One region of the Janthinobacterium sp. BJB301 genome, then DNA from elsewhere that is predicted to be linked to it. Evidence: predicted binding sites of a transcription regulator. Region 1 holds the regulator's gene; each other region holds the start of a gene.

Region 1 (6,900 bases):
TAGCTGAGGCAATCAACCCAGGCGTCCATGCTGTTGCCGTAGAACTCGGGGAAACCGAAGGCTTGCACGCATTGCGCGTGAAAGCTCGCTGCGTCGGTGATGTCTTTTCCATTCAGGATGGCAGTGGCCATGGTCTTCCTCAGTTCTTCAGCGACAGCACATCCTGCATGTCGAACAGGCCGGTCGGCTTGTCGGCCAGGAAACGCGCGGCGCGCAGGGCGCCATGGGCGTAGGTGACGCGGCTGCTCGACTTGTGGCTGATCTCGATGCGCTCGCCGATGCCCGCAAACAGCACCGTATGATCGCCGACGATATCGCCGCCGCGGATGGTGGCAAAGCCGATGGTCGACGGGTCGCGTTCGCCCGTCACGCCTTCGCGGCCGTACACGGCGCATTCCTTCAGGTCGCGGCCCAGGGCGCCGGCCACCACTTCACCCATTTGCAGGGCCGTGCCCGATGGCGCATCGACCTTGAAGCGGTGATGGGCTTCGATGATCTCGATATCGTAGCCTTCGGACAGGCTTTTCGCGGCCAGTTCCAGCAGCTTCATGGTGACGTTCACGCCCACGCTCATGTTCGGCGCGAACATGATGGCCGTCTTTTCAGCGGCGGCGGCAATGGCGGCCTTGCCCGCATCATCGAAACCCGTGGTGCCGATGATCATCTTGATGCCGTGCTCGGCGCAATACACCAGGTGCTGCAAAGTGCCTTCGGGACGCGTGAAGTCGATCAGGTAATCGGCGCCGGCCAGGCCGGTGGCCAGATCGGATGCGATCAGCACGCCGGCAGGCTTGCCGAGAAAGGCGGCAGCATCCTGGCCGACGGAAGGCGATCCAGCGCGGTCGAGGGCGCCGGCCAGCACGGCGTCGGGCGCATTGCTGACCGCTTCGATCAGGATATGGCCCATGCGGCCGCTGGCGCCAGCGATGGCAATTTTCAGTTCAGTCATTTTATTCTCTTACAGCAACTTATTTGGTGGGTTCGGCAGCAGGTGCAGGTGCAGGCTCGGCGGCAGGTGCAGGCGCAACTTCAGGCTTACTCACAGGAATGGCGGGCGCGGCATCGGCCGGCACCGGCACGGCGCTTGGCGCCACGGGAGACGGCACGGCGGCGGCAGGCACGTCGGCCTTGGCAACCTTGGCGAACGGCGACGGGCCGGCGATACGGTCGATGTATTCTTTCTCCGTCGGCAAGTTGCCGCCTTCGAAACGTTCAACCTTGCCATCCTTGCCGAAGTACACGACCACGCGGCTGCTGGTGGTTTCGCCACTGCCCCGGGCCAGGCGGAATGGATAATCCCAGCGGTCGGCATGGAAGATATCGGTCAGCAGCGAGGTGCCGAGGACGAAACGCACCTGGTCGCGCGTCATGCCCACTTTCAACTGGCCCAGCATCTCTTCGGAGACAAAGTTGCCTTGTTGAATGTCAGGACGATAGGGCGAGAAAAACCACATGAATTTTTGCAGCGGCGTAATGGTGGTCGTTTGTGCGCCCTGTTCGGGGACCAGTTCCTTGCCTTCTTTTTGAGCAGCTGCCGGCTTTTCGCCAAGGATGCCACGGCTGGCGCAGCCGGACATGGCCAGCGCGACACAGACCATGCCTGCCACGACTGGTGCTCGAAATGAAATACGGTGCCAGAGAGATGGCAATACAGCCGGTGTTACGCGCATAAATGACCTCAATTTGATGAACAAAACGCCAGGAGTGGCCGGCCTGCCAAAAAATGCATATTTTGGCACTCCCCGCTAAAACGCTATATGATAAAGCACCTGACCCACATACGAGCAACAAACATGAGTAACAATCCTAGTGATCTCAAGGCAAGCGGCCTGAAAGCCACCCTGCCACGGCTGAAGATACTCGATATCTTCCAGAGTAGCCCGGTACGCCACCTGACCGCGGAAGACGTCTACAAGATTCTGCTGGCCGACAATATGGATGTCGGCTTGGCAACTGTCTACCGCGTCCTGACGCAATTCGAACAGGCAGGCTTGCTCAACCGCAACCATTTTGAAACCGGCAAGGCGATTTTCGAGCTCAACGAAGGTTCCCACCACGACCACCTGGTGTGCCTCGACTGTGGCCGGGTCGAAGAATTCTTCGACGAAGACATCGAAGTGCGCCAGCAAAAGGTAGCCGAAGAGCGCGGCTTCAAGATCGCCGAACACGCCTTGGCCATCTACGGCAACTGCATCAAGACGGCTTGCCCGCACAAAACCGCCTGACCACAGCTGGCCGCTCCCACGGGGCGGCTGGCGCGCCAGGCATTACGATCAATGATGGCTGAGCGCGCTTGACAGCAACTTGGCCGTGATATCGACAATCGGGATGACGCGCTCGTAGGCCATGCGCGTCGGTCCGATCACTCCCAGCGTGCCCACGATCTTGCCGTTGACTTCATACGGCGCCGTCACCACGCTCATCTCATCCATCGGCACCAGGTTCGATTCGCCGCCGATGAATATCTGCACGCCCGTCGCCTTGCTCGATACGTCGAGCAGCTGCATCAAACCCGTTTTTTGCTCGAACATGTCGAACATCTGGCGCAGCGAATGCATATTCGATGACAGATCGCTCACGCTGAGCAAGTTGCGCTCGCCGGAAATCACCATGTCATCGCTATGGTCGGCCATCGCTTCGCTGCCCGCTTCCACGGCCGCCTGCATCAGGCTGCCCATATCGTCGCGCAACTGGCGCAATTCACCCTGCAGGCGCACGCGCACGGCATCGAATGACAGGCCGCCATAATTCTGGTTGATGTAATTGGCCGATTGCACCAGTTGCGCCGGCGTATAGTCGGCCTCCGTCAGCAATAAACGGTTCTGCACGTCGCCGCCGGGGGCGACGATGACGAGCAGGATGCGTTTTTCGGACAGGCGCAGGAATTCGATTTGCTGGAATACGGATTCGCGGCGCGGAGTGAGCACGACGCCGGCAAACTGCGACAGCGATGACAGCATCTGCGCCGCGTTGGCGATGGTTTTTTGCGGTTGCGGCGTCTGCAGGCGCATGCGCGACTCCACCAGATGCTCGTCCAGGTGCCGGACGGTCAGCAAGGTATCGACAAAGATGCGGTAGCCGCGCGGCGTGGGGATGCGTCCGGCCGAGGTGTGAGGGCTGGACACATAACCGAGTTCTTCCAGGTCGGCCATGATGTTGCGGATCGTGGCCGGCGACAGGTCCAGGCCGGAAATTTTCGACAAGGCGCGCGAACCGACCGGCAGGCCGTCGGCGATATATCGCTCGACCAGGGCTTTCAGCAGTGTTTGGGCACGTGTATCGAGTTGCATGGTGTTTTATTTAAGCAAGTATGTTGTTAAGCAAGCGGTAACGAAAGCGGCCGAACGTGCATCAACAGCGCCTATTATGCACGTTCGCCCGCCCCGCGGCGATCAATCTTCCAGTTGCCCCTGCAGCCACAGCAGCAATTCATCGAAGTTGGCGCAGATGGCGTCGGGCTGCACGCCGGCGGCCAGATGCGCGTCGCTGCCCTTGCGGTTCATCCACACGGCGCGCATACCCGCTCCTTGCGCTCCCGTGACGTCGAAATACAGGTCGTCGCCCACATACACGGCCTCATGCGGCGCCACGCCCAGCGCGGCGCAAGCGGCCAGGAAGATGCTCGCGTCAGGCTTGGCCACGCCGAAATCGCTGGCGGCGATGGAGACTTTAAAATGCTGTGCCAGGCCGATAATTTCAAGGTCCGCATTGCCATTCGAAATCGAGCCGACCAGCATGCGTTGGCCCATCCAGGCAAGGCCAGGCAAGACGTCGTCATACGGCTGGACGCGATGGCGCGCAGCCAGGAACTGCGCGATGGCGCCATCGACCAGGACAGGATCCTCGCCGGCCGCCTCGAAGGCGGCCAGCAAGCCGGCGCGGCGCAACTCGATCAGGTTGCCATGGAAATGCGGTTGTTCATGGAGCATGGCCAGGCGGTGCTGGCGCAGCACCTCGATGGAAAACTGCTGCGCCACCTTGGGCGCATGCGTGGCCAGCCAGTCGTGCAGCAGGGTTTCCGCGGCGGCAATCACGGGCGCGATGGGCCACAAGGTATCGTCGAGGTCGAACAGGATGGCCTTGGGCGGCACGGCAGGTTTTACAGGGGCAAGGGACATGGGATTCACGGTGGATGCCACGCCACAGTGCGCAGCCTGCCTCTATTGTCGCATTGATCGCCGCCGCCGGCATGGCTGCGCCTCCATGAAATGGGGCCGGGCCAGCGCTTCCCGGCGAAAAATTGTTACAGGGTGATACAAGGCAAGATCATTCAGCTTGCCAGATAGACTAAAATAGGCGCCATTCCAATGCGGCGCCAGCGTCCGCGTTGCGCTACCCAACCTAATTCGTTTTGGAGAATGTATGAAAAATTTGTACCTGCGCTCGATGCTGGCGGCGGCTTGCGCCGTCACACTGGCAGCCTGCGGTGGCAGCGGCGGCAACCTGTATCTGCAAGGCCAAGTCGTCGGCCTGGCCAAAGATGGCCTGATTCTCCTGAATGACGGGGAAAGCTTGCCGATTCCTGCGGGCCAGGCCAGCTTTGTTTTCACCAAGCTGGTCAAGAACGATGACCGCTACAATATCACTATCGCACAACAGCCCAAGGGTGCCGTTTGCACCATTATCAATGGCGTCGGCAAGGCATCGAGCTACTCCGTGACCACGGCCCAGGTGAACTGCCAGACCAACGCCTACCCGCTGAGCGGCACGGTCACGGGCCTGACCGCGGATGGTTTGCGCCTGGTGATGGGACCCAACGGCACCACCCTGCTGGCTGGCGCCACCACCTACGAATTCAAAAGCGTTGATGACGGCGCCTCGTACGGCATTTCCATACTGGCTCAGCCAACGGGCCTGACGTGCCGCTTCCAGGGTTCCAGCAGTGCCGATGGCAGCGATACGGTCGGCAAGATGGGATCTGCCGCCACGACCGCAGCCACACTTGACTGCAAGCCGCAGTAATCCTTGCGATCCGTCACCTATTTTTGGAGAAATACATGAAGTTATCCTGCTTGCGCCCTATCGCCGCACTGCTGCTGACCTTGGGACTGGCCGCTTGCGGCGGCAAGGCCTCGTATGATGTCAGCGGCACGATCTCAGGCTTGAACAATGAAGGACTGATCCTGGTCAATAGCGGCGACTCCCTGCCGATTCCTGCGGGGAAAACAGCGTTTACCTTTGCCAAGCGCATCGACTATGGTACCGACTACAACATCACCATCCAGCAGCAACCGGCGCACATGACTTGCAGCATCAGCGGTGGCTCCGGTTCGGCTGGTCATTACCTCACTATCAGCGCCGCTGTTGCTTGCGCGCAAAACAGATATACAGTGGGTGGCACGATTTCCGGCCTGACGGTGGACGGTCTGGTGCTGATTAACGGTAGTACCACAACAACAGTGGTCAAGGACGCCACGACCTTTACCATGGCCGGCTCCGTCGCCTATGGCGATACCTATGGCGTCAGCGTCTCCGTGCAGCCGAAGGGTCTGCTGTGCGTTGTACAGCCGGGCACAGGCGGCGGCACCATGGGCGAAGCGAATGTGACATCGGTAAAAGTCGCCTGCAATCCGGCCTAAGTTGCGGTAACGGTAGCCGCCAGGCGGCTACCGGGAAGAGATATCATGAAAATCTATATTTGATATTCAAAATATAAATTGGAGTTATATGTGGCGATGCAGCATAATGCATCTGTCTCCTCCAACTCTTCCAAGAATTGGATTTAGCCCGCTTTTACCAGCGGGCTTTTTTTTGTCCAAAATTCCTCAGGCAGGCATGTTCAAGCCCGGCTGCAGCATTTGCACGATGCTGGAGAAATCCTGCTGCGCATAACCGGCTTGCGCATGCATCTGATACAGCTGGCGCACCAGACCGCCCAGGGGCGTGGGCGCATTCGCCGACAAGGCCGACTGCTGCGCCAGGCCCAGGTCTTTCAGCATCAGCGCCGTGCCGAAGCCGCCCGTGTAATTGCGCGAAGCGGGCGTGCCGTCCATGACTCCCGGCCACGGGTTGTACACTTCCAGGGTCCAGTTGCGACCCGAACTCTTGGCCATGATGTCGGACAACACTTTCGGATCCAGGCCATGCGCCACGCCCAGGTTCAGTGCCTCGGCCGTACCGGCCATCAAAATACCCAGCAGCATGTTGTTGCAAATCTTCGCCACCTGGCCCGCACCCGCCTCGCCCGCATGGAAGATATTCTTGCCCATCTTTTCCAGCAAAGGCCGCGCCTGCTGCAAGGCCGCTTCGCTGCCACCGACGATGAAGGTCAGGGTACCGGCCGCCGCGCCCGCCGTGCCGCCCGAGACGGGCGCATCGATCATGGCAAAGCCCCGTTCGCTGGCCGCCTGCGCCACCTGGCGCGCCACATCGGCGGCGATGGTGCTGCAATCGATGAACAAGGCGCCCGGCTTGGCCGAGTCCAGCACGCCACCGGCCGCCAGGTACAGCTCCTGCACGTGCTTGTTGGCTGGCAGCATGGTAATGACGGCGTCGGCCGTCTGCACGGCCGCGCTGGCGGACGCCGCCGCCGTGGCGCCCGCCTCGACCAGCGAAGCCACTGCCGCTGGCGCCAGGTCGAACACGGACACGTGGAAGCCGGCGGCCACCAGATTGCGGGCCATCGGCGCGCCCATGTTGCCCAGGCCGATAAAAGCGATATGTTGCATGGTGAAAGTCTCCAGTTATTCTTTTATTTAATGTAGATCCGCCAATGGATGCTGTGTCCACGGCGCCGCAAAATACTCGTCCAGATGCGCTGCGCTGATGTCGGCCAGGCTTGCCGGCTGCCACTGCGGCGCGTTGTCCTTGTCGATCAGCAAGGCGCGCACGCCTTCGCGGAAATCGGCATGGGCGCAGCATTGCACGGCAACGATCAATTCCAGCTGGAACACCTGCGCC
Region 2 (6,900 bases), 710 kb from region 1:
AAACAAAATTCGCAACCGATGCGCATAAATGGTTCAAGGAATATATGGCAATCGCGAACACCGCAGGGTAGACCCAAGTTTACTCCTTTGATCGCGCATCGCAAAGACAAATCGTACCGTATCCGCTTAAAATCCAATTAATAACACCGAACAAAACCGTAGCGAGCGGAAGTGAATTGTGGTCGAGAAGCGCAACTGTGCGAATGCACAGAGAGCATCGCAGGCCGCAAGTCGCGACGCGCAGCAGGTTTGGTTCTGTGTTTAAAAAAGGTTTTCCTGGGGCGTCAGCGCGCTATCCAGGACAGTGTGCATGGCCGAGATTTTCTGCTTCACTTCCAGTATCGTCAATTCCGACAGCGGACCTTGCGGCGACTTCACGGAGAGGAATTCCGCGGCCACGCCCAGGGCGGCCAGCACGGCGATGCGGTCATTGCCCTTGACCTTGCCCGCGTCGCGGATGGCTTTCATTTTGCTATCGAGATAGATCGCCGCTTCACGCAGCGCGCGCTCTTCACCATCGCGGCACACCATGCTGTAGGACTGGCCCATGATATTGACATCGACACGCGGCATTACGCTTCCTTCTCGTTCTCGGCAATGTAGGCGCCCGCTTCCGAAGCGGCTTGCTCCAGGCCAGCTTGCACCAGTTCGGGAATTTTTTCCAGCAACGCTTCCACCCGCTCCTGCGCCTCGCGCATGCGTTGCACGTACAGGGCGTTCTCGGCGGCCAGCGCGGCATTGTCCTTGCGCAGTTGCGCGTTTTCACGGCGCAGCGCATGGGTCATTTCGGCCAGCAGGCCTATTTTGTCGGATAATTCGTTGAATTCGGAAATCATCCCGCCACTATAGGGCGGACGCTCCATGGGCGTCAATCGAATCACGCCGCTGTCACACATATTTACATCAATGCAGGGCAGTTGGCGGACAATACACACTTTTTCCGGCGCTTTTCGCCAACTGCGCGCATCCGCCAGCGCCGCGACGGCAACGTTTTACTCGTCGACGTAATCGGCTTCGATATCGAGTCCGCCATAACGGTTTTCGCAAGAGCGGCGCACCAGCGTCTGTTGTCCGCCCTTGCCGTCAAGCACCATCGTCAAATCGCGGCAGGTACGGCTGTAGCTGCCAGGTTTGGCGTCCGTGCCCGAGGGCGTCAGACGCACTGCCAGCGGTACCGCATTGCCCAGGCCCTTGTTGCTCCACTGGCGCGTCTTGCCCTCCTCTTCATCTTTCAAGGTGCGCACGGCGGCCTTCAGCAACGATGCTTGTTCTTTCGCGTTCAGCCTGGCGATGGTGACGTCGGACAGGAAAGGCGGATACACGACGGGCGCCGGGTCCTTGCCCTGCACGTCCCACTTGCCGCTGTTCTGCGAACAGGTGCGCCTGCTCAGGTCTTGCGACTTGCCGCCCGCCGTGACGACGAATTTCAGGTCGCGGCACACATGCGCCTTCAGGCTGTGTTCCGTCATGCCGGAGTTGCTGAAGTTATACGTGACCTTGACCATCACGCCGCGGTCGCCGCCGTTGTCCCACACGTGCGCTTCCTGGTCGTCATCGTCCTTGTTGAGGTCGTTGAACAAATCGCCCAGCAGCCTCTCTTTTTCCTGCGGCGTCAGGGTCGCCACGGTGATCTCGTCGGCGATGGTGGGCGTTTGCGCCGTGGCATTGCCCAGGCAGGCGAGACCGACGAGAGTAGCGCCCAACAGGCGCAGGGCGGGATGGGAAATCGGGAATGGCATGGCGTGCTTTCTGGTGCGAGTGGTGATATTGATATGCAATTGCAATCATCTTATCAAATTTCATAGTCAAACTCTGTTTCCTATGCGTACAGGAACGCCCCCTCTCCGAACGACATGCTAGAGTCGCGCCTGTTGCTGACGCCCGGGAACGAGGCTTGTGCTGGCGCAAACCCTGTGTAGATGCAGGCTCTGCTCAGCATCTATCTATATGTTCCCCTTGAATAAGCCCCCTACCGTCCCTATAATTAGCACTCGTTAGTAGAGAGTGCTAACAAACTCTTTCGTAGCAATCCTCAGGACTGATGGTGCTTGCCAGACCACTGCAGGGAACGCTACGCGGCGGGCGACGCCGCGATGCACCACTGCCGCAGACAGGCAAGGACAGGATGACCTGGGGTTTGCTTGACCGTTGCGGGCTGCTTTCAACGGCGGTCACTGAAAACAGGCCTGGCGCTGTGCCGGACTTGTATTCATTTAGCAACACCTATCCATTGAACTTTAAGGAGTTTTGTATGAATCTGCGCCCATTGAACGATCGCGTCATCGTCAAACGCCTCGACCAGGAAACCAAAACTGCGTCCGGCCTCATCATTCCTGATGCAGCTGCTGAAAAACCGGATCAAGGCGAAGTCCTTGCCGTAGGCAATGGCAAGATTCTCGACGACGGCAAAGTCCGTCCTCTGGATGTCAAAGTGGGCGACCGCGTCCTGTTCGGCAAGTACGCCGGCCAAACCGTCAAAGTTGACGGCGATGAGCTGCTGGTCATGCGCGAAGAAGACATCATGGCGATCGTCGTCAAGTAATTGTTTCCACGTTGTAGACAGATACATCCCGAAACTCAGGAGAATTGAACATGGCAGCTAAAGAAGTAGTATTCGGCGACGCAGCGCGCGCCAAGATGGTCGAAGGCGTCAATATCCTCGCCAACGCAGTCAAAGTCACCTTGGGCCCGAAAGGCCGCAACGTCGTACTGGAGCGCTCGTTCGGCGCCCCTACCGTCACCAAGGATGGTGTGTCGGTAGCGAAAGAAGTTGAACTCAAAGACAAGCTCATGAACATGGGCGCGCAAATGGTCAAGGAAGTTGCTTCCCGCACCAGCGACAACGCCGGCGACGGCACCACCACCGCCACCGTACTGGCACAAGCCATCGTGCGCGAAGGCATGAAGTTCGTTGCCGCCGGCATGAACCCGATGGACCTGAAGCGCGGTATCGACAAGGCAGTTGCTGCCACCGTCGAAGAACTGGCGAAAATCGCCCGTCCTTGCACCACGACCAAAGAAATCGCCCAAGTTGGCGCGATCTCGGCGAACTCGGACTACTCGATCGGCGAGCGTATCGCTGAAGCGATGGAAAAAGTCGGCAAAGAAGGCGTCATCACCGTGGAAGACGGCAAGTCGCTGAACGACGAGCTGGACATCGTTGAAGGCATGCAGTTCGACCGCGGCTACCTGTCGCCATACTTCATCAACAACCCAGAGAAACAAGTTGCCGTACTGGACAGCCCATTCGTCCTGCTGTGCGACAAGAAAATCTCGAACATCCGTGACCTGCTGCCGGTACTGGAACAAGTCGCCAAAGCTGGCCGTCCACTGCTGATCATCGCAGAAGACATCGAAGGCGAAGCGCTGGCAACCCTGGTTGTGAACAACATCCGCGGCATCCTGAAAACTTGCGCAGTGAAAGCCCCTGGCTTCGGCGACCGCCGCAAAGCCATGCTGGAAGACATCGCTGTCCTGACCGGCGGCCAAGTGATCGCTGAAGAAGTCGGCCTGACCCTGGAAAAAGTGACCCTGGCCGAACTGGGCCAAGCGAAACGCATCGAAGTGGGCAAGGAAAACACCATCGTCATCGATGGCGCCGGCGAAGCAGCCTCGATCGAAGCACGCGTAAAACAAGTGCGTGTACAGATCGAAGAAGCGACCTCGGACTACGACCGTGAAAAACTGCAAGAACGCGTAGCCAAACTGGCTGGCGGCGTTGCCGTGATCAAGGTTGGCGCAGCCACCGAAGTCGAAATGAAAGAGAAAAAAGCCCGCGTTGAAGATGCACTGCACGCGACCCGCGCTGCCGTGGAAGAAGGCATCGTGCCAGGCGGCGGCGTAGCCCTGCTGCGCGCACGCGCCAACATCACGGTCAAGGGCGACAATCCTGATCAAGACGCTGGTATCAAGATCGTCCTGCGCGCAATGGAAGAGCCACTGCGCATGATCGTGCAAAACGCTGGCGAAGAAGCTTCGGTCGTCGTGGCAGCCGTACTGGCTGGCTCGGGCAACTACGGCTACAACGCTGCCAACGGCACGTATGGCGACATGGTGGAAATGGGCGTCCTGGACCCAGCCAAAGTGACCCGTTCGGCGCTGCAAAACGCCGCTTCGATCGCTTCGCTGATGCTGACGACCGACTGCATGGTCTGCGAAATCGCTGACGACAAAGCAGGCGGCGGCATGGGCGGCGGCATGGGTGGTATGGGCGGCATGGGCGGCATGGACGGCATGATGTAATGTCCGGCGGCCAGTCGCGCAGGCGACGGCGCGACTGGCCGCATACGCAGGGACAGGGCTGGCAGACCAAAAGCTGCCAGCGCCTCCCGGCGGCCCCGAAAGCCACCTTCTACGGAAGGTGGCTTTTTTTCGCCTGTTGATTTTACAAGCCCGTTTGGCAAGCCCGTTGGCAAGCCCGGCGATTGCCGGCCTGTGCGTTTTGCTTTAGCATGGCCGCCATCCTCCACCTTCTTACGCCACTACCGCCATGCCGCCACGCGCCTCTTCTTCCAAAACCACCATCATCGCCGGCATCCTGGCCGGCTTGCTGGCCGCCGGGCTCGGTGCTTTCTACCTGCATCAGCAGTCCGCGCCGCAGGCAGACAATGCCCCGACCGCGAGCGGCCAGACGGCGGTGCCGGAGCAGAACGCGCGCGCCGTCGATGCGCTGATGGCTTTGCCGGAGATCAAGGCATGGTCGGCGCATATCGAAAAGGCGTCCGGCGGCCGCGCGCACGGCGCCGTGATGGAAACGTCGCCCGAGACGCGCCTCGTCGATGGCGTCGCTTGCTACCAGCTGAGCTTTTTCGAAAGCACGCCCGATGCGGCGCACCGGTGGGAGAGTTTCGTCGTCACGCCCGATGGCAAGCGCATCCTCGTCGACGACATCGTCAGCGGCGACCTGATCAGCCTGGAACAATGGCGCAAGGACAATGCGCCCATGCAGCGCATCGCCACGCAGTAACACCCTTAGCCGACGCGATGGCCAGGGACACTGGCGTTGCAGCGCAAGCTTTACTTTCTGGCATCGAAGCCCGATACTCGCCCACATGCCCGCCATCACTGTCCGCCCCCTCACGCCAGACGACGCCAGCGCCTACCGCGCGCTGCGCCTGGCCGGCATCGCCGAACTGCCCGCCGCCTTCTGCACCACGCATGCGGCGGAAAGCGGCTTGCCGCTGGCACAGATAGCCGAGCGCTTGCACGCCACCTCCCACCAAATAATATTTGGCGCTTTCAACAAGGAACAATTGATCGCCATGGCCGGCCTGCGCCGCGAACCGATCGCCGTCGTGCATGACAAGGCCAGCCTGTGGGGCGTGTACGTGGCGCCGCAGGCGCGCGGGCGCGGCGCGGGACGGCAACTGGTGCAGGCCGCCATCGCCCATGCCTGCGCCATTCCCGAGCTGGGCCGCGTGCGCCTGGCCGTGGCACAGGACAACCACGCGGCATTGACCCTGTACCTGGCTTGCGGTTTTACCCTGGAGGACTGTCCCGCATCGGATGGCATGCTGCAAATGCAGCTGTGGCTGCCCCGCCCTGCGCGTGCAAGTGCCGAAAGTAATGTCTTTATGAAAATCAATACCTTACAAATCCCTGCGAAATAGCGGACAGGCCGTTTTTTCTGTTGCAAGCAAACGCGGCAGGCCTTAGCATCGCGGCTTACAAAAAAAACTTGGGGAGAGCCAATGTCATCGGCCGAGACACAAACTGCCACGGGCAAGATGCCCCGGCAAATACCGTACATCATCGCCAACGAAGGCTGCGAACGCTTCAGCTTTTATGGCATGCGCAACATCCTGACGCCATTCCTCATCAGCACCCTGCTGCTGATGATCCCGATCGACCAGCGCACGGGCGAAGCCAAGCACGTGTTCCACACCTTCGTCATCGGCGTGTACTTCTTCCCGCTGCTGGGCGGCTGGCTGGCCGACCGCTTTTTCGGCAAATACAACACCATCTTCTGGCTCAGCCTCGTGTATTGCGCCGGCCATGCCTGCCTGGCCCTGTTTGAAAACAGCGTCAACGGCTTCTATTTCGGCCTGTTCCTGATCGCCTTCGGTTCCGGCGGCATCAAGCCGCTCGTGGCCTCGTTTGTCGGCGACCAGTTCGACCAGACCAACAAGCACAAGGCCAAGCTGGTGTTCGACCTGTTCTACTGGATCATCAACTTCGGCTCCTTCTTCGCTTCGCTGCTGATGCCGATGTTCCTGCGCGACTACGGTCCATCGATCGCCTTCGGCATCCCCGGCCTGATGATGCTGGCCGCCACCATCGTCTTCTGGATGGGCGCCAAGAAATACGTACACGTGCCGCCGGCACCGCCGAATCCCGATTCGTTCACCCGCGTGGCCCGCACGGCCCTGCTGGCGCGTGTCGACGGCGGTTCGCGTCCCGGCCTGTACGTGGCCTACGTCGGCGTGATCGGCGCCCTGTATGCGTTCTACAGCATTCCCGAATGGGGCTTCGTGATTTCCGCGTGTACGGCGCTGGTATTGCTGCTGGCCTTCGGCAGCATCGGCACGGCCATGCAGCTGGAACGCGCGCGCGGCATCCACCCCGACGAAGCCGTCGAAGGCGTGCGCGCCGTGTTGCGCATCCTCGTCATCTTCGCCCTCGTCACGCCCTTCTTCTCGCTGTTCGACCAGAAGGCTTCGACGTGGATCGTGCAAGCGAACACCATGGAAAAACCAAGCTGGTTCCTGCCGGCGCAGATGCAGGCGCTGAACCCGATGCTGGTGATGCTGCTGATCCCGTTCAACAACCTGGTGCTGTACCCGATGCTGAACCGCTTCGGCCTGGAAGCGACGGCCCTGCGCCGCATGACGGCCGGTATCGGCTTTTCCTCGCTGGCGTGGATCGTCATCGGCTTGCTGCAGCTGGCCCTCGACAGCGGCA
Region 3 (6,900 bases), on a different contig from region 1:
ACTTCCGCCTTCAGCATCAGCGATGTCGAACGCGATACCGGACTGGCCAAGGAAACCTTGCGTGTGTGGGAGCGCCGCTACGCCTTTCCCCAGCCCCAGCGCGACGCCTTTGGCGAGCGCAGCTACCCGGCCGAGCAAGTGCAGAAGTTGCGCATGGTCAAGCGCTTGCTGGACCTCGGATTCCGCCCGGGCAAAATCATGCAGCACAGCACCGTGCAATTGCAGCAGCTGGCCAGCGCCAGCAGCGCGGCGCCGTCAACGCCAGCCCCCCAGCTCGAACACTACCTGTCCCTGTGCCGTGGCCACCAGATGGCAGAACTGGGCGACGCCCTGCGCAAGGCGCTGGCCGTGCTGGGCCTGAAAGCGTTCACCATCGACGTCATCGCCCCCCTCACCGGCATGGTGGGCGAAGCGTGGGCTTGCGGCGAACTGGCCGTGTATGAGGAGCATCTGTACAGCGAAACCTTGCAAACGGTGATGCGCCACGCCATCTTTTCCCTGCCACAAGCTAGCAGCCCGTCCACGCGCTCCCCACGCATCGTCCTCAGTACCTTGCCGCAGGAGCGTCATGGCCTGGGGCTGCTGATGGCCGAGGCGCTGTGCGCGGCGGCCGGCGCCCATTGCATGTCGCTGGGCGTGGAAACGCCGCTGACGGACATCGTCGCGGCCGCCCGCGCGCAACGGGCGGACATCGTGGCGCTGTCGTTTTCCAGCGCCAGCAAGCAACGGCAGACGCGCGACAGCCTGCAGCAGCTGCATGCAAGCTTGCCGCCCAACATGGAATTGTGGGCCGGCGGACGCAGTCCTGTGCTGACCAGGCAGCCGCCACACTTTTTGCATGTGCTGGACCTGCGGCAAGTCGACGAAAGCATCGCCGACTGGCGCCGCCGCCACCAGGCACTGGCCCTGCAAACCCACTGAACCGGCTGAAAAGCGCGGCAACTGCGGCGATCTCCGTGGATAGCCGCGCAATGTTGCCAATCGAACAGTAAAGCATGAAGGGCCGGGCGCGCTCTGGTAGAATAGCCCGTAACACAGTGTCCGGCGCCGCCGGGCCTTAGGTCAGCACCCGCCACCACACATCCATGTTTAGTTTCTTCAAGAAAAAACCCATCGCTCCCGAGGCTGCACCAGCCGAGCCTCTCGTCCTTCCCGCCGCCACGCCGCCTGCCGCTACGCCCCTGAGCGGTGCGCCGGCCGAGCTCGTGCCCGTGATCGTGGCCGCCGAACCCGAGAAAAAATCGTGGATGACGCGCCTCAAGGCCGGCCTGTCGAAAACCTCGAACACCCTGTCCGTGCTGTTTGTCGGCGCGAAGATCGACGACGCCCTGTACGAAGAGCTGGAAGCGGCGCTGCTGATGTCCGACGCCGGCATCGACGCCACGGAATTCCTGCTGACGGAACTGAAGAAGAGGGTCAAGGAAGACAAGCTGCTCGACGCAGCCGCCGTCAAGGCCGCCCTGAAAGTGCTGCTGATCGACCTGCTCTCGCCGCTGGAAAAGCGCTTCGAGCTGGGCCGCCACAAGCCGCTGGTGATGATGATTTCCGGCGTGAATGGCGCCGGCAAGACCACCACCATCGGCAAGCTGGCCAAGCACATGCAGTCGAACAACCAGTCCGTGCTGCTGGCCGCGGGCGACACCTTCCGTGCCGCCGCGCGCGAGCAGTTGATGGTCTGGGGCGAGCGCAACAACGTCACCGTGATTTCGCAGGAATCGGGCGACCCGGCCGCCGTGGCCTACGACTCCGTGCAATCGGCGAAGGCGCGCGGCATCGACGTGGTCATGGTCGACACGGCAGGCCGCTTGCCGACGCAGTTGCACCTGATGGAAGAATTGAAGAAAATCAAGCGCGTGATCGGCAAGGGCATGGATGGCGCACCGCATGAAACCTTGCTCGTCATCGACGGCAACACGGGCCAGAACGCCCTCACGCAAGTGAAGGCCTTCGACGATGCCCTGCAGTTGAGCGGCCTGGTGATCACCAAGCTGGACGGCACCGCCAAGGGCGGCGTGCTGGCGGCAATTGCCCGCGTACGTCCCGTGCCCGTGTATTTCATCGGCATCGGTGAGAAAATTGAAGACTTGCAGCCTTTCGTGGCTGCCGAATTTGTCGAAGCGCTGCTCGGATAAGCCCATACATGATTGAATTTCAGCACGTCTCCAAGCAATACTCCCCCGATGCCGTGGCGCTCAGCGACATTTCGCTCAGTATTGCCAAGGGCGAGCTGGTGTTTCTGGCTGGCCCGTCCGGCGCAGGCAAATCCACCTTGCTGAAAATGATCGCCGCCATGGAACGCCCCACGTCGGGCAAGCTGATCGTCAATGGCCAGGATATGGCGAAGATCAAGCCTGCCGGCGTGCCGTTTTTGCGCCGTAACATGGGCCTGATCTTCCAGCAGCAAAAATTGCTCAACGACCGCTCCATCCTGGCCAACGTCATGCTGCCGCTGCTCGTCGTCGGCGCCCACAAGGCGGCCGCCGAACAGCGCGCGCGCGCCGCGCTCGACAAGGTGGGACTGCTGGACCGCGCCATGGCGCGACCGCTGTCGCTGTCGGGCGGGGAACAGCAGCGCGTATCGATCGCGCGTGCCATCGTCAACCGGCCGCAGATCATCCTGGCCGACGAACCGACGGCCAACCTGGACCGCGCCAGCGCCAACAAGGTGCTCGACGCCCTGAAAGCATTCCACTCCGTGGGCGTGACCTGCCTCATTTCCAGCCATGACGAACAGATGCTCGACGCCGCCGCCCGCGTGATCCACCTGAAAAACGGCCAGCTGGTCGCCATCGACAAGGCCACGCAGGCGCCCGTCTTCGCGCCGCCCGATCCCGATTTTGCGCCCTCTCCCGACCAGGACGACGCGCAGGGAGAACAGGCATGAGAGGCTGGTTCCGTCAACACCGCTTCGCCCTCGGTTCGGCACTGATTCACTTGCGCAAGTCGCCGGGCGGCTTTCTATTGAACGTGCTCGTCGTCGCCATCGCCCTGTCGCTGCCGTTCGCCGGCTTGACCATGCTCGACAACGTGCGTCCCATGTCGGAACAGATGTCGGTCGACCCGGAAATCAGCGTCTTCCTGAAGATCGACACGCCGCGCGAGCAAGCCGTGGCCCTGGCCAGCGCCATGCGCAAGATCGTGGGCCCGCAAAAGGCGAAGATCGTCTTCATCCCGCGCGAACAGGCGCTGGACTCGCTGAAAAACAAGAGCGGCCTGGCCGATGTGCTCAGCACCCTGGGCGACAATCCCCTGCCCGACAGCTATGTGCTGAAACTCGATGCCTTCAGCAGCGCCAGCGAAGCGCAGGATGTCGATGCGGTGGCGGAACAGCTGCGCCAGCTGCCATTCGTGGAATCGGCGCAAGTCGATTCGGCCTGGGTCAAGCGCCTGGCGGCCCTGCTGGGCGTGCTGCGCCTGGTGCTGCTGCTGCTGGCGATCACGCTGGGCGTGGCCGTGATCGCCGTGGTCTTCAATACCATCCGCCTGCAGGTGATGCAGCAGCGCGATGAAATCAGCATCTCGAAATTGATCGGCGCCACCGATACCTTCATCCACCGCCCCTTTTATTACACGGGCGCCCTGCTGGGCCTGTGCGCCGGTGCGCTGGCCCTGGGCGCCGTGGCGCTGGCCTTGCAGCCGCTGAATACCGCGATTGCCGAGTTTGCCCGCCTGTATGCGTCCGAATTCCAGCTGGTGCCGCTGGCGCCGCTGCCGATGGCCGGCTTGCTGGCCCTCAGCGCCGGCCTGGGTCTGATCGGCGCCTTCCTGTGCGTGCAGCGCCACCTGGCGCGCCTGAACTGACCTTCCTTTCCATGGCGGCGCTCCCGCGCCGCCATGCGTCTCGCCATCTCCATATTGCTGTTATATTGATATTAAGCAAGTATTCTTAAGGCTCGCTTCAGTCAGAGGCCGTAGACTGGCCATGTTGTCGTAAAGCGGCCTGCAGCGCTGTTCAGATCGCTTTTTAAATATGTATATCAAGCACTCATTCGCCATAGCATTTAGGCTATCAGGTCGATTAAATGTGCTGATTGGCACTCTCAAGCAGAGAGTGCTAATATAGGGACATACCAACAGCAGAACCGCCATGGACGCCAGATGAAGATGGTGCCGCGATCTGCAAAGTGCAAGACCGAATACGCAAAAACGAAGATACGAGCTGCCACGTCGCGTGACGTGGCCAACTGGAACAAAGCAAGACTACGAGGGAGAAAACATGACTATGATGTCCGCAACGTCCGCATTGGTTCCGACCAAAAGTAATGCGCTGGGCCTCGGGTTCACTGGCAATCTGGGCAATATCGACGCCTATATTTCGGCCGTGAACCGCCTGCCCATGTTGACCCATGACGAAGAAATTTCGCTGGCGACACGCCTGCGTGAAAAAAATGACCTGGCCGCCGCGCAAGAACTGGTGCTGTCGCACCTGCGCCTGGTGGTCTCGATTGCCCGCGGCTACCTGGGCTATGGCTTGCCGCACGCCGACCTGATTCAGGAAGGCAATATCGGCTTGATGAAAGCCGTGAAGCGTTTCGATCCGGACCAGGGCGTGCGCCTGGTGTCGTACGCCATGCACTGGGTGAAAGCCGAGATGCACGAGTACATCCTGAAAAACTGGCGCCTGGTCAAGGTCGCGACGACGAAGGCCCAGCGCAAGCTATTCTTCAACCTGCGCAGCCACAAGACGGGCCTGGACGCGATGACGCCAAAGCAGATCGATGCGCTGGCCAAGCTGCTCGACGTGAAGCGCGAAGAAGTGATCGAGATGGAAACCCGCTTGAGCGGCCGCGACATCGCGCTGGAATCGCCGACCGACGATGAGGACGACAAGTTTTCGCCGATCGCCTATCTGTCGTCGGAGCAAAGCGAGCCGACCAAGGTACTGGAAGCGGAACAAGTGACGCGTCTGCAATCGGAAGGCCTGGAAACGGCACTGTCGAAGCTGGACGCCCGTTCGCGCCGCATCATCGAAGCGCGCTGGCTGGCCAACGACGACGGCTCCGGCGCCACCCTGCACGCGCTGGCAGAAGAGTTCGGCGTATCGGCCGAACGCATCCGCCAGATCGAAGTGGCGGCGCTGAAAAAAATGAAGGGCGCCCTGGCCGCCTACGTGTAATCGCAAGCAATGCCGCAATGCAAAAGGCGCCGCAAGGCGCCTTTTAGTTTTATAACTTGATATTTATCAACAGATAAACATTGTCAGCCCTTACGCTGCAGCCAAGCCCTTGGTGATCAGCTCGGCGACCAATTCATTCAGATCCGCGCCGCGTTCCTTGGCCAGGGTCTGCAATTGCAAGACCAGATCGCTGTTCAGCTTGACGGCGAATGGCACCAGGCCCAGGGCCTGATCGCGCTTGCGCTGCTCGCGGCGGTCGATGACCACCGCTTCCTTACCGAATGCACCGGCGCCGGGAACATTCATCTTTCCCATCAGTTTCTTGGCATCGCTTTTGGCCAGGTCGGTTTTTTTCATGGTTGTTTCCTGATTTTCAAAACAGCCATTCTACGCAGTAATCGGCGCGCCGCGTGGCTGGCGCATCAATTCACCGGCAGCACGCCAATAGCGCGCCGTAAAAATATCATTTTGTTACTATCATTTTCATCCCACGCGTGAACAAGCACGCCGGGGACGCTCCACCTGAAAGGAAAAACATGCATTATCTGACCCGCTCTTACCGCACCGTGCTGCTTCCCCTGTTCTACGCCTGCCTGGCCGTGCTGGCTGGCTGCGGCGCAGCCGGCAGCGCCGGCGACGCGGAAAACACGCCGCGCAGCGTCACCCACGTGCTGTCGCCGGGCGAACAGGTGGCCATCACGGCCACCGACACCCTGAAACTCGAACGTGTCAACGACAGCCGCTGCCGCAAGGGAGCCGTGTGCGTGTGGAAAGGCTACGTCAGCTACAGTTTCAGTTTGCTCAACAGCGCAGGCGCCACGGACATCGTCTTGTCCGACTCCATGCCCGGCGCCGCCAGTTCCGTCACCGTCAACCACCTGACGTTTACTTTGCTCGACGTCGATCCGGCCACGCCGCCCGCCCTGAATGCGGCCGAGCCCACGTACCGGGTCAAAGTGAAAATCACGCAGGGCGTACTGCCCCGCTAAACGCTGTGGCGCCGCCGGCTGTCGGCCGGCGCCTGCTGCCGGTCCAGCATGCCGTAATCGCGTACGACGGCGGCAATGCGCAGCCGGTAGTCGTCAAACACGCCCTGCCGGCCGGCCGTTTGCGCCGCGCGGTGCGCTTCCAGCTGCCGCCATTGCGCCAGCGCCGCCTCGTCGCGAAAGAACGATAGCGACAGTAATTTGCCTGGTTCGCTCAGACTGCTGAAGCGCTCGATGGAAATGAAACCGTCCACTTCATCGAGCAAGGGACGCAGCGCGGCGGCCAGGTCCAGATACTGCTGGCGTCCTTCCGCGCCGGGCCAGACTTCGAAAATCACGGCAATCATTTCATTTCTCCCAGGCTAAAAACAGGGATGCGCGCGTTCAGCGACGGCAGATAACGCCACGCCAGTGGCACGCGGTCCAGCCCGTCGGCCCACGCCTGCAGGCAAGCCGTGGCAATGGCCTGCGCGATGGACTGGCCCGGGCAGGCGTGGCGGCCATGGCCAAAGCCGCACTCCGCATGGCCGGCGCTGGCCAGCACGACGACGATCATCTGCCCGGCCGCCACGCGCACGCCATCGAATTCCACGTCTTGCGCCGTGTAGCGGCGCGTATTGTGGATGGAGGGGTCATGCCGGCTGACCTCGCGCAGCAGGGCTGGCCACAGCCGGGGGGCGGCACGCACTTGCGTGGACCACTGCGGTTGCGTGCGCAAGGCAACTATGGCATTGCCCAGCAAGCCGGCCGTGGCATCGCAGGTCTGCGACAGCAGACCCACGAGGTTGGCCAGCACGC

The links. Region 1 encodes HrcA, which represses chaperone genes, less so after heat shock. Its sites were predicted from a motif close to TTAGCACTCNNNNNNNNNGAGTGCTAA; they were not measured.
Region 2: the regulator HrcA is predicted to act here: its motif matches at 1,985-2,011, upstream of groES (co-chaperone GroES).
Region 3: the regulator HrcA is predicted to act here: its motif matches at 4,032-4,058, upstream of rpoH (RNA polymerase sigma factor RpoH).

Annotation. Positions count from the first base shown of each region.
Region 1 covers NZ_PDZJ01000002.1:1,215,906-1,222,805, forward strand. The annotation lists gene CSQ91_RS18750 (barstar family protein) at 1-131, opposite strand, end outside; gene dapB (4-hydroxy-tetrahydrodipicolinate reductase) at 140-949, opposite strand; gene CSQ91_RS18760 (outer membrane protein assembly factor BamE) at 969-1,598, opposite strand; gene fur (ferric iron uptake transcriptional regulator) at 1,794-2,225, shown strand; gene hrcA (heat-inducible transcriptional repressor HrcA) at 2,274-3,290, opposite strand; gene CSQ91_RS18775 (HAD family hydrolase) at 3,393-4,118, opposite strand; gene CSQ91_RS18780 (hypothetical protein) at 4,363-4,962, shown strand; gene CSQ91_RS18785 (hypothetical protein) at 4,998-5,579, shown strand; gene mmsB (3-hydroxyisobutyrate dehydrogenase) at 5,766-6,668, opposite strand; gene CSQ91_RS18795 (enoyl-CoA hydratase/isomerase family protein) at 6,696-6,900, opposite strand, start outside.
Region 2 covers NZ_PDZJ01000002.1:504,751-511,650, forward strand. The annotation lists RNA gene ssrS (6S RNA) at 1-72, opposite strand, end outside; gene CSQ91_RS15590 (cell division protein ZapA) at 262-573, opposite strand; gene CSQ91_RS15595 (hypothetical protein) at 573-836, opposite strand; gene CSQ91_RS15600 (hypothetical protein) at 993-1,739, opposite strand; gene groES (co-chaperone GroES) at 2,252-2,542, shown strand; gene groL (chaperonin GroEL) at 2,593-4,242, shown strand; gene CSQ91_RS15615 (hypothetical protein) at 4,490-4,966, shown strand; gene CSQ91_RS15620 (GNAT family N-acetyltransferase) at 5,052-5,609, shown strand; gene CSQ91_RS15625 (POT-type proton-dependent oligopeptide transporter) at 5,727-6,900, shown strand, end outside.
Region 3 covers NZ_PDZJ01000006.1:63,116-70,015, forward strand. The annotation lists gene CSQ91_RS25745 (MerR family transcriptional regulator) at 1-921, shown strand, start outside; gene ftsY (signal recognition particle-docking protein FtsY) at 1,086-2,132, shown strand; gene CSQ91_RS25755 (cell division ATP-binding protein FtsE) at 2,141-2,884, shown strand; gene ftsX (permease-like cell division protein FtsX) at 2,881-3,801, shown strand; gene rpoH (RNA polymerase sigma factor RpoH) at 4,223-5,116, shown strand; gene CSQ91_RS25770 (hypothetical protein) at 5,207-5,473, opposite strand; gene CSQ91_RS25775 (hypothetical protein) at 5,653-6,105, shown strand; gene CSQ91_RS25780 (antibiotic biosynthesis monooxygenase family protein) at 6,102-6,449, opposite strand; gene CSQ91_RS25785 (cytochrome P450) at 6,446-6,900, opposite strand, start outside.